2 regions of the Paenibacillus sp. 7541 genome follow, and region 2 is predicted to be linked to the other one. Evidence: predicted binding sites of a transcription regulator. Region 2 holds the regulator's gene; the other holds the start of a gene.
What was found. The regulator Rex, encoded in region 2, represses fermentation and respiration genes when NADH is low (regulators of the CRP and FNR family bind a similar motif). The targets are predictions, from matches to a motif close to TTGTGAAATATTTCACAA.
Positions count from the first base shown of each region.

Region 1 (4,610 bases), 170 kb from region 2:
CGTACGGCAGCTTCGCTACCGAGGTCAGCGAGGCGAGCGCGCCTTTGCGGTCACGACCGTGCATCGGGTTCGCGCCCGGTGCGAACGGCTCTCCTGCCTTGCGGCCATCCGGCGTGGTGCCGGTCTTTTTGCCATATACAACGTTCGACGTGATCGTCAGCACCGATTGGGTCGGCAGCGCGTCGCGATACGCCTTATGCTTGCGCAGCATGCTCATGAAGGTTTCCACAAGCTCAACGGCTATGCTGTCTACCCGGTCATCGTTGTTGCCATAGCAAGGGAAATCGCCTTCGATCTCGAAGTCAACGGCAACGCCTTGCTCGTTACGGATCGGCTTCACCGTCGCATATTTAATCGCGCTTAGCGAGTCGGCAGCAACGGACAAGCCGGCAATGCCGCAGGCCATCGTGCGCAGAATGTCGCGGTCATGGAGCGCCATCTCGATCCGCTCATAGCTGTACTTGTCATGCATGTAATGGATGACGTTCAGCGTGTTCATGTACAGCTTCGCCAGCCATTCCATCATCGGCTTGAAGCGGTTCATCACTTCGTCGTAATTCAGCACCCCTGCCGTAATTGCCGGGTACTCCGGTCCAACCTGGGCGCCGGATTTCTCATCCTTGCCGCCGTTGATCGCATACAGCAGCGCCTTCGCCAGGTTCGCCCGAGCGCCGAAGAACTGCATCTGCTTGCCGATCCGCATGGCGGATACGCAGCAGGCAATGCCATAATCATCGCCATAAATCGGACGCATCAGGTCATCGTTCTCATATTGAATGGAGCTTGTTTCGATCGATACTTTGGCACAGTACTTCTTGAACGCCTCCGGCAGCTTCTCAGACCACAATACAGTCAGGTTCGGCTCCGGTGCAGGTCCCAGGTTGTACAAGGTGTGCAGGAAGCGGAAGCTGTTCTTGGTCACGCGGGTTTCGCCGCCGACGGACATGCCTCCGATCGATTCGGTTACCCAAGTCGGATCCCCGCTGAACAACTCGTTATAATCCGGGGTGCGCAGAAACTTCACGATGCGCAGCTTCATGACAAAGTGGTCGACCAGCTCCTGGGCTGTCTGCTCGTTCAGCGTTCCTTCTTGCAGGTCGCGCTGTACGTAAATGTCGAGGAAGGAGGATACCCGGCCCAGCGACATCGCCGCTCCGTTCTGCTCCTTGATCGCAGCGAGATAACCGAAGTACAGCCATTGGAATGCTTCCTTGGCATTGTTGGCCGGTTTGGCAATGTCATAGCCGTGCATCTTGGCCATTTCCTTCAATTCCTGAAGGGCTCGAATCTGTTCGGACACCTCTTCACGCAGACGAATGACCGCTTCATCCATATGATCCACTTCAAGCTCCTGCAGTTCACGCTGCTTATCGCGGATCAGGAAATCCACGCCGTACAGCGCCACCCGGCGATAGTCGCCGATAATGCGGCCGCGGCCATAAGCATCCGGCAGACCGGTGATAATGCCCGCTTTACGCGCTGCTCTCATCTCGGAGGTATAGGCATCAAACACCCCTTGGTTGTGCGTCTTGCGAATGTGAGTGAACATGTCCACGATGCTTTGCGGAAGCTCGAAGCCGTAAGCATTGCATGCGTCGATCATCATCCGGATACCGCCAAACGGCTGAATGGAGCGTTTGAACGGCTCATCGGTTTGCAATCCGACGATCTGCTCCTTGTCTTTATCCAGATAGCCTGGCCCATGTGACAGTATGGTGGATGGCGTGTTGACGTCCACATCCAGAACGCCGCCGCGCTCGCGCTCTTTCACGCTCAGCTCGGATATAATTTCCCACAGCGCCTTGGTGTTCTCCGTCGGACCCGCCAAGAACTGCTCATCCCCATAGTAAGGTGTAATGTTGCGCTCGATAAAATCATTGACATCAACAGCCTTCGCCCATTTACCGGTCGTGAAGCTTCTCCAGCCGACTTCCTGTGTAATCACCGACATATTGAATCCCTCCAATATTTTTTTAGGCAACTTGAGCCCGGAGCGGGAAATCCACGGGCGACATCCCAGATCCGCTTATGTGACATATTTCACAAATGTGGATGCTGCTATCCCGCTCACAAGCTGCAAGCTTCCGTTTTTCTTCACTTGATCTGGGACTCCAGAATGCTTAAATCCTGCTACACCTTTATTGTAGACCTGCTGCCAGCCTCAATCTGTGATAATGATCACAAATCATGGCCTGAACGTGATTTTTATCACCTGTGACTCCGCTCCTCGAAACGCACTAGCCGCCATCATTCAAGCTTCGCCTCGCCTTGCGGTGCCGACCCCCGTCTGACATCCGCCTCGGGAGCCCGCCGCAGCCGATTAGAACCGGCCGTAGAAGGCGTTGCGATAGATGTCTGCCAGTTCGCTGACCAGCGGCAGCTTCGGATTGCTCGTGGTGCACTGATCCTCGAATGCCCGGTCAGCGAGCTGTTCTACCCGACTCTCGAAATCGGCCGGATCGAAGCCCAGCTGCTGGAACGATTCTTCAATGCCCAGCTTGCGGTTGAGATCGCGAATGGCCTGGATCAGGCTGTTCACGCCTTCCTCGGTCGTGCGCGCTGGCAGTCCGAGAATGCGGGCGATCTCTGCATACCGCTGATCCGCCACGAACGACTTGTATTTCGGCCATGCGGCATGCTTGGTCGGCTTCTTGGCATTGTAGCGGATCACATGCGGCATCAGAATCGCATTGGTACGACCGTGCGCGGTATGGTACTGACCGCCCCATTTATGCGCCAGGCTGTGGTTGATGCCGAGGAAGGCGTTGGCGAAGGCCATGCCCGCCAGGGTCGAGGCGTTGTGCATTTTCTCCCGCGCAAGCTTGTCACCCGTCAATGCCGATGCTTCAAGATATTCGAATACCAGCTGGATCGCTTTGATGGCGAGGCCGTCTGTATAATCGTTGGCCATGACCGATACGTAAGCTTCAATCGCATGGGTCAGCACATCCATCCCTGTATCGGCAACCGCCGTTTTCGGCAGCGAGTATACGAATTCCGGATCGATAATCGCCACATCCGGCGTCAGCTCATAATCCGCCAGCGGATACTTGGTATTGCCCTGGATTTTGTCCGTGATGACCGCAAACGAGGTCACTTCCGAGCCTGTACCCGAGGTTGTCGGAATCGCCACGAATTGGGCTTTCTGGCCAAGTCTCGGATATTTGAACGTCCGCTTGCGGATATCCATGAACTTCTGCTTCAAACTGTTGAACTCGGTGTCCGGATATTCGTAGAACAGCCACATCGCTTTCGCGGCATCCATTGGCGAACCGCCGCCAAGGGCGATGATGCAGTCTGGCTGAAAGCGCGCCATCATTTCTGTTCCGCGCTCGACCGTCGTAGTCGACGGGTCCGGTTCCACTTCCGAGAACACTTCGATCGCAACCGGCGTCCGGCGCTGGCGCAGGTAATACTCCACCCGCTCCACGTAACCGAGCTTCACCATCACGGGGTCGGTCACGATGGCCACACGTTGAATGTCCGGCATTTTGGCAAGGTACTGCGTTGCGCCTTTTTCAAAATAAATTTTGCTCGGCACTTTAAACCACTGCATATTCACGGTACGTCGGTTCACCCTTTTCACATTAATCAGGTTGACAGCCGTTACGTTCGAAGACGTTGCATTCCGTCCGTAAGAGCCGCAGCCCAGCGTCAACGACGGCAGGTTCGTATTGTAGATATCCCCGATGCCTCCCTGGGAGGACGGCTGATTCACGAGAATGCGGCAGGTCTGCATGCGATCGGAAAACTTGGCAATGACCTCTTCGTTATTCGAATGGATGACCGAGGAGTGACCCATCCCGCCGAAGGCAACCATTTCCTCTGCCCGCTTGATCCCCTCTTCCGCATTCTTCACTTTATAGCAGGCCAGCACCGGGCTCAGTTTTTCCGCAGACAGCGGATAGCCAGGTCCAACCCCGGCCAGCTCGGCCACGAGAATCTTGGTGTTCTCCGGCACTGTAAAGCCGCATGCCTCGGCGATCTTGACCGCAGGCTGTCCGACGATCGCAGGGTTCACTGCGCATTTATCGGCAACCATTGCCCCGGCCGTCAGCTTCGCTGCTTCCTCTTTGCTTACAAAATAGCAGCCGTTCTCGATCATTTTCTTCTTCACCTGGTCATAGATCGGCTCTTCAATGATGACCGCTTGCTCGGATGCGCAGATCATGCCGTTGTCAAACGTCTTCGAGAGGATCAAATCATACACCGCCTGATCCAGATCAGCGGTTCTCTCAATAAAGCATGGCACATTCCCGGGACCGACGCCGAGCGCTGGCTTGCCGCAGCTGTATGCCGCCTTCACCATTGCCGAACCGCCGGTGGCCAAGATGAGCGCCACATCCGGGTGGTTCATCAGCAGATTTGTTTTTTCCATGGAAGGCTCCTCAATCCATTGGATGCAATCGGCAGGCGCCCCATGCTTCACTGCAGCCTCCAGCAAAATTTTGGCTGCCTCGCGGCTGCAGGCCTGTGCTGACGGATGGAACCCGAAGATGATCGGATTGCGCGTTTTGATCGAGATCAGCGCCTTGAATATCGTGGTGGATGTCGGGTTCGTCACCGGTGTAATGCCCATAATGATGCCGACCGGCTCCGCAATCTTTTGA
Region 1 is NZ_NQLZ01000015.1:56,424-61,033, reverse strand. Features, by position in the region: gene pflB (formate C-acetyltransferase) at 1-1,951, opposite strand, end outside; gene adhE (bifunctional acetaldehyde-CoA/alcohol dehydrogenase) at 2,321-4,610, opposite strand, start outside.
Region 1: a site for Rex is predicted at 2,029-2,046, ahead of pflB (formate C-acetyltransferase). Genes of this name have one in related genera too.

Region 2 (4,610 bases):
TCATGAAGTTCCTCCTTCTATCTTTCTATATAAAATGTGATATCTTTCAATATATACGAGAGCACAAAACAACGAAATATCAACAATATACTTTTAAGTACAGATTAGAGTATATCACATTTTATATACTTTTTCATATAAACCTGTGAATATATTATAAACTTCTGCAGAAATTCGTACACAATGCCAATACAAAAAGGTCGAAAACAGCGTGAGCGCACTGTTTTCGACCTTTTTATGTTGTAAAAAATACCGGATAACGTTACACCCGCGATCTTACATCGGCGCAGATCTTTCATATTCATCCGATTTCACTGCCATTTGTGTTACTGGTTCGGCAAAATAATGTCGTTTCCGATCTGATTGCCGTCCTGAAAGCGATAGAATCGGTAGCCGATCTGGCCGCTATTCTCATACAACAGCTGCCAGGCGTACTCCCCTTCATACATGCCGGGCACCAATCGTTTAATGACGGCATTCGGCATTTCCTGGAGGATTTGCGCCCGCATCTGCTCTTCGGACAACCCGCTGCTCAAAGGCTCGGCATGAACACCCTCCGCACCTTCCACAGGCACATTATCCTCGGTGAATTTGACCCAGACGATCAGCTCCTGCTGATCCGGCCCCTGACCGGTAACAACCCAGTATGTATTATCTTCGCCCCATACCGACTTGTATGATTTGTCCGCCGTCACCAGGTTCCCATACTGTCTGGCCGCACCAATGGCCAGTCTTTCCTCATTCCATGAATCTGTCATCACATAAGAATAATAGATTTGAATGCCTAACAGCAGCAGCAATACGCCGGATACACTCAGCCATATCCACTTGGTTCGTTTTTTCAATCCGCCATCCCCGCTCCCACGTCAATATGCTTACTGCGCCGTCAGACGCTCGAACGTGCGCTGGGCTTCACGGCGAATGCGCTCCTCATCCACGGTGAGGCATTCCCCGTTCTTAACCAGCTGTTTGCCGTCCACCCATACATGCTCAACATCTTTAGCGCTTGCCGAATAAACGACATGCGAGATGAAATCAGTATGGGGCAGGAAATGGGCCTGATCCGTGTTCAGAGCGATCATGTCAGCCTTCATGCCTACTTCAAGTCTGCCCACCTCATTCAAGAAGGCGGACTTCGCGCCATATTCCGTACCCATGCGCAGCGCTTCCGATGCCGGTACAGCTGTCGGGTCACCGCTCACCCCTTTATGAATGAGGGCAGCCAGCCGCATTTCTTCGAACATGTCCAGATTGTTGTTGCTCGCCGGACCATCCGTGCCGAGAGAGACGGTGACGCCCGCCTTGAGCAGTTCAGGGACACGCGCGACGCCGCTTGCCAGCTTCAGGTTGCTTCCCGGATTATGCGAGATCGCGACGTTGTGCTTGGCAAGAATGTCAATCTCCTCATCTGTCAGATGAACTGCATGCGCCAGCAGTGTCGGTCGGGAGAATACTCCGAGCCGCTCCAGATGCGCGACCGGGCGGAGCCCGTAATCATCCACATTTTGCTGAACTTCGGCTTTTGTCTCCGACATATGCGTATGCAGCGGCAAATCTAGATCCTCAGAAGCCTGCACAAACATCTCGATCAGCTCCGGTGGACATGTATACGGTGCATGCGGCGACATCATCGATGTGATGCGGCCATCGGCCTTCCCATGCCACGCCTTCGCAAACGCAATCGCTTCATTCAGCTTCTGACGCTGCTCTTCAGGGGGACAGAGGCCGATCACGCCGCGCATTAGCACGCCGCGCATTCCCGACTGGTCCACAATCGAAGCGACTTGATCCATATGATCGTACATATCAACGAAAGCCGTCGTTCCGCCCTTCAGCATTTCGACTACTGACAGGGAAGCTCCCCAATAAATGTCCTCTGCCTTCATCTTGGCTTCCATCGGCCACATCTTCTCCTGCAGCCATACCTGCAGGGCCAGATCATCGCCGTAGCCCCGGAGCAGTGACATCGCCGCATGGCCGTGCGTATTCACCAGTCCCGGCAGGAACAGCAGATGGGTTCCGTCAATGATCTCGATCGGCTCCTCGATCTGCGGTTTTTGTTCCCCTATATACGTAATCCGGTCATCCTCAACCACCATGTAGCCCTTGATAACCGACTGGTTGCCTTCTAACACAGCAAAGGTGCCGTTCTCAACCATCCACTTGTGTTTCTTCATGAGCCGATTCCTCCTTCCCGTTATCCAAATAGTAGGCCAGACTTTGCAGGTCTGTCGTAAAGTCTGCCGTATGGATTCGGATATGTGCCGGTGCTTTCAAAATAATAGGCGCAAAATTCAATATGGCCTCAATGCCGGCGGAAATCAGCTGGTTCGCCACATTCTGGGCCTCAAAATCCGGAACGGTAATGATCCCGATCCGGATCGCATTGTCGCGCACGGTACGCTCAAGCTCTTCCATCGGCTGCACCGTCAAATTGTTGATGCTCGTTCCGATTTTCGCCGGATGCGCATCGAAGACGGCTACGATTTTCATATTATCCTTAAGAAATGCATTGTAATTGGATAGCGCATGTCCGAGATTACCTGCCCCGACCAGCGCGACATTAATTCTCTGGTCCAGCTTCAGAATCTGGCGAATCTTCTCAATCAGATAAGAAACATCATAACCGATGCCCTTGCGGCCAAAATCGCCGAAATACGCCAGATCCTTACGGATCTGCGCCGGGTTCAAGTCGAGCTTCTGCCCCAGCTCTTGGGAGGATACCGTTGTAACCTCCCGTTTGTGAAGCTCATTCAAGTATCGCAGATATACTGGCAATCTGCGAACGACAGCCTCTGAAATTTTATCCGATTTCATGCATGCTCCCCCTATTAACAGGCTATTAAATGTTGCGGCTTGCTCCTATTGTAATAACGATTCGTCATTGGTGATTTCATTCTTCTTGTTATGATTCAGCCACTCGGCAATTCTCGGCACCATCTGATCGGTCGGCATATGCTCCATCTTCGGGCCCGGCAGCGAGTACAAGAAATATTTCCCGTAGTAGGATTCGATCACACGCGTGTCAAAGACGATCACGATTCCCTTGTCCTGCGCGGTCCGTACGAGCCGGCCGAAGCCCTGCTTAAAGCGGATGACCGCCTGCGGCACAGACAGCTTCATAAAAGGGTTCTTCTTCTGCTGCTGAAGCAGTTCGCTCTTGGCTTCCACCAGCGGATGGCTCGGCGGCTGAAACGGCAAACGTACGATCGCAAGGCAGGTCAAGGCTTCGCCCGGAACATCGACCCCTTCCCAGAACGAGCTTGTGCCAAGCAGCACAGATGCACTGCTGTCCTGAAAGCGGCGAATCAGCTTGGTCCGGCTTCCCCCGTCAACCCCTTGTCCCAGCACAGCGATCTCGCTTGAGGAGAGCGCCTCCTTCAAGGGCTCGTACACTTGACGCAGCATGCGGTAAGAAGTGAACAGCACCAGCATCCGCCCTTTCGTCGCCTCTGCCGTTTGCGCCAGCGATTGAACGAGCGTATCCACAAATTTCGGATCGCCCACCGTCCCCTTCACGCTTGGGAAATCCCGCGGAATCACAAGCAGCGCCTGCTCCCGGTAGTTAAACGGCGAAGGCAGTTGAACCGTATGCAGCTGCCCTTCTTCAGCTGCTTCCTGAAGACCGAGGCTGTCGATCATGAATTGAAACGATTTATCTACCGACAGCGTGGCCGAGGTCAGAATGACACTCCGCTTTTTATCAAAAAACAGCTCTTTCAGCTGCGCGCTGACATCCACCGGAACGGCATACATCTGAAGCGACTTGCTCTTGAAATTCGAGCTTGCCTCCATCCAGTATACGATACCTTCATTATCCAAAGCCATAAACTGGTGCAGCCCTTCACGGTGAGAAGCGAGATCCTTGAATAAGCCGGTGATGTCGGTAATGAGACTGTCCGCGCCATAGTCGTCCAGCTCTTCCTTGATTTCAGCTGCAAGCTGCTCGCCTTTGCGAATACATTCGCCCAGCGTGACATAAATCTGACGCTCAATCTCGGCCAAACTATCCCAATCCTTGGGCTTTTTGACAGGGGAAAGGCGCATGGTTAGCTGCCCCGACTCGCCTGAATCCCCCCGGTCCGGAATCAGTCCGAACAGCAGCTCGTTCAGCCGGTCCCAGTTCTCTTTCACCGTAATCAGATCCGGATACAAGCGGTCGATGACGCCAATCCATTGGGTCGCTTTCTCCTCGGCCGAGGCCGAGAGCATCTGGCGCAGAGCCGGCAGCTGCCCGTTGCGGCTGTCCTTGTACAAGCGGGTGAGGGTGTGCGTGACGGTAAAATACTTCATCGACAAGCCCAGATGCTTACCGGCCACATCCTCCAGATGATGCGCCTCGTCGATAACCAGACGATCATAGGACGGGAGCAGCTGATGATTCGCTTTCACATCCGTGAACAGCTTGGAGTGATTCGTGATGACGACATCTGCCAGCCCGGCTTCATGCTTCGCCCGGTGGTAGAAGCATTTCCTGAACCACGGGCAGGCGCGTCCGAGACAAGAGTCCGAATCGCTGGCCACCGTATCCCAGAAATCTCCCCCGCGTCCTCCCAGATTAAGCTCTTCATCGTCGCCGCTTTCCGTTTGCGTCAGCCAGACGATCATCT
Region 2 is NZ_NQLZ01000015.1:222,344-226,953, reverse strand. Features, by position in the region: gene CHH75_RS10280 (hypothetical protein) at 1-4, opposite strand, end outside; gene CHH75_RS10275 (cell wall elongation regulator TseB-like domain-containing protein) at 327-845, opposite strand; gene CHH75_RS10270 (amidohydrolase) at 876-2,177, opposite strand; gene CHH75_RS10265 (redox-sensing transcriptional repressor Rex) at 2,152-2,817, opposite strand; gene dinG (ATP-dependent DNA helicase DinG) at 2,863-4,610, opposite strand, start outside.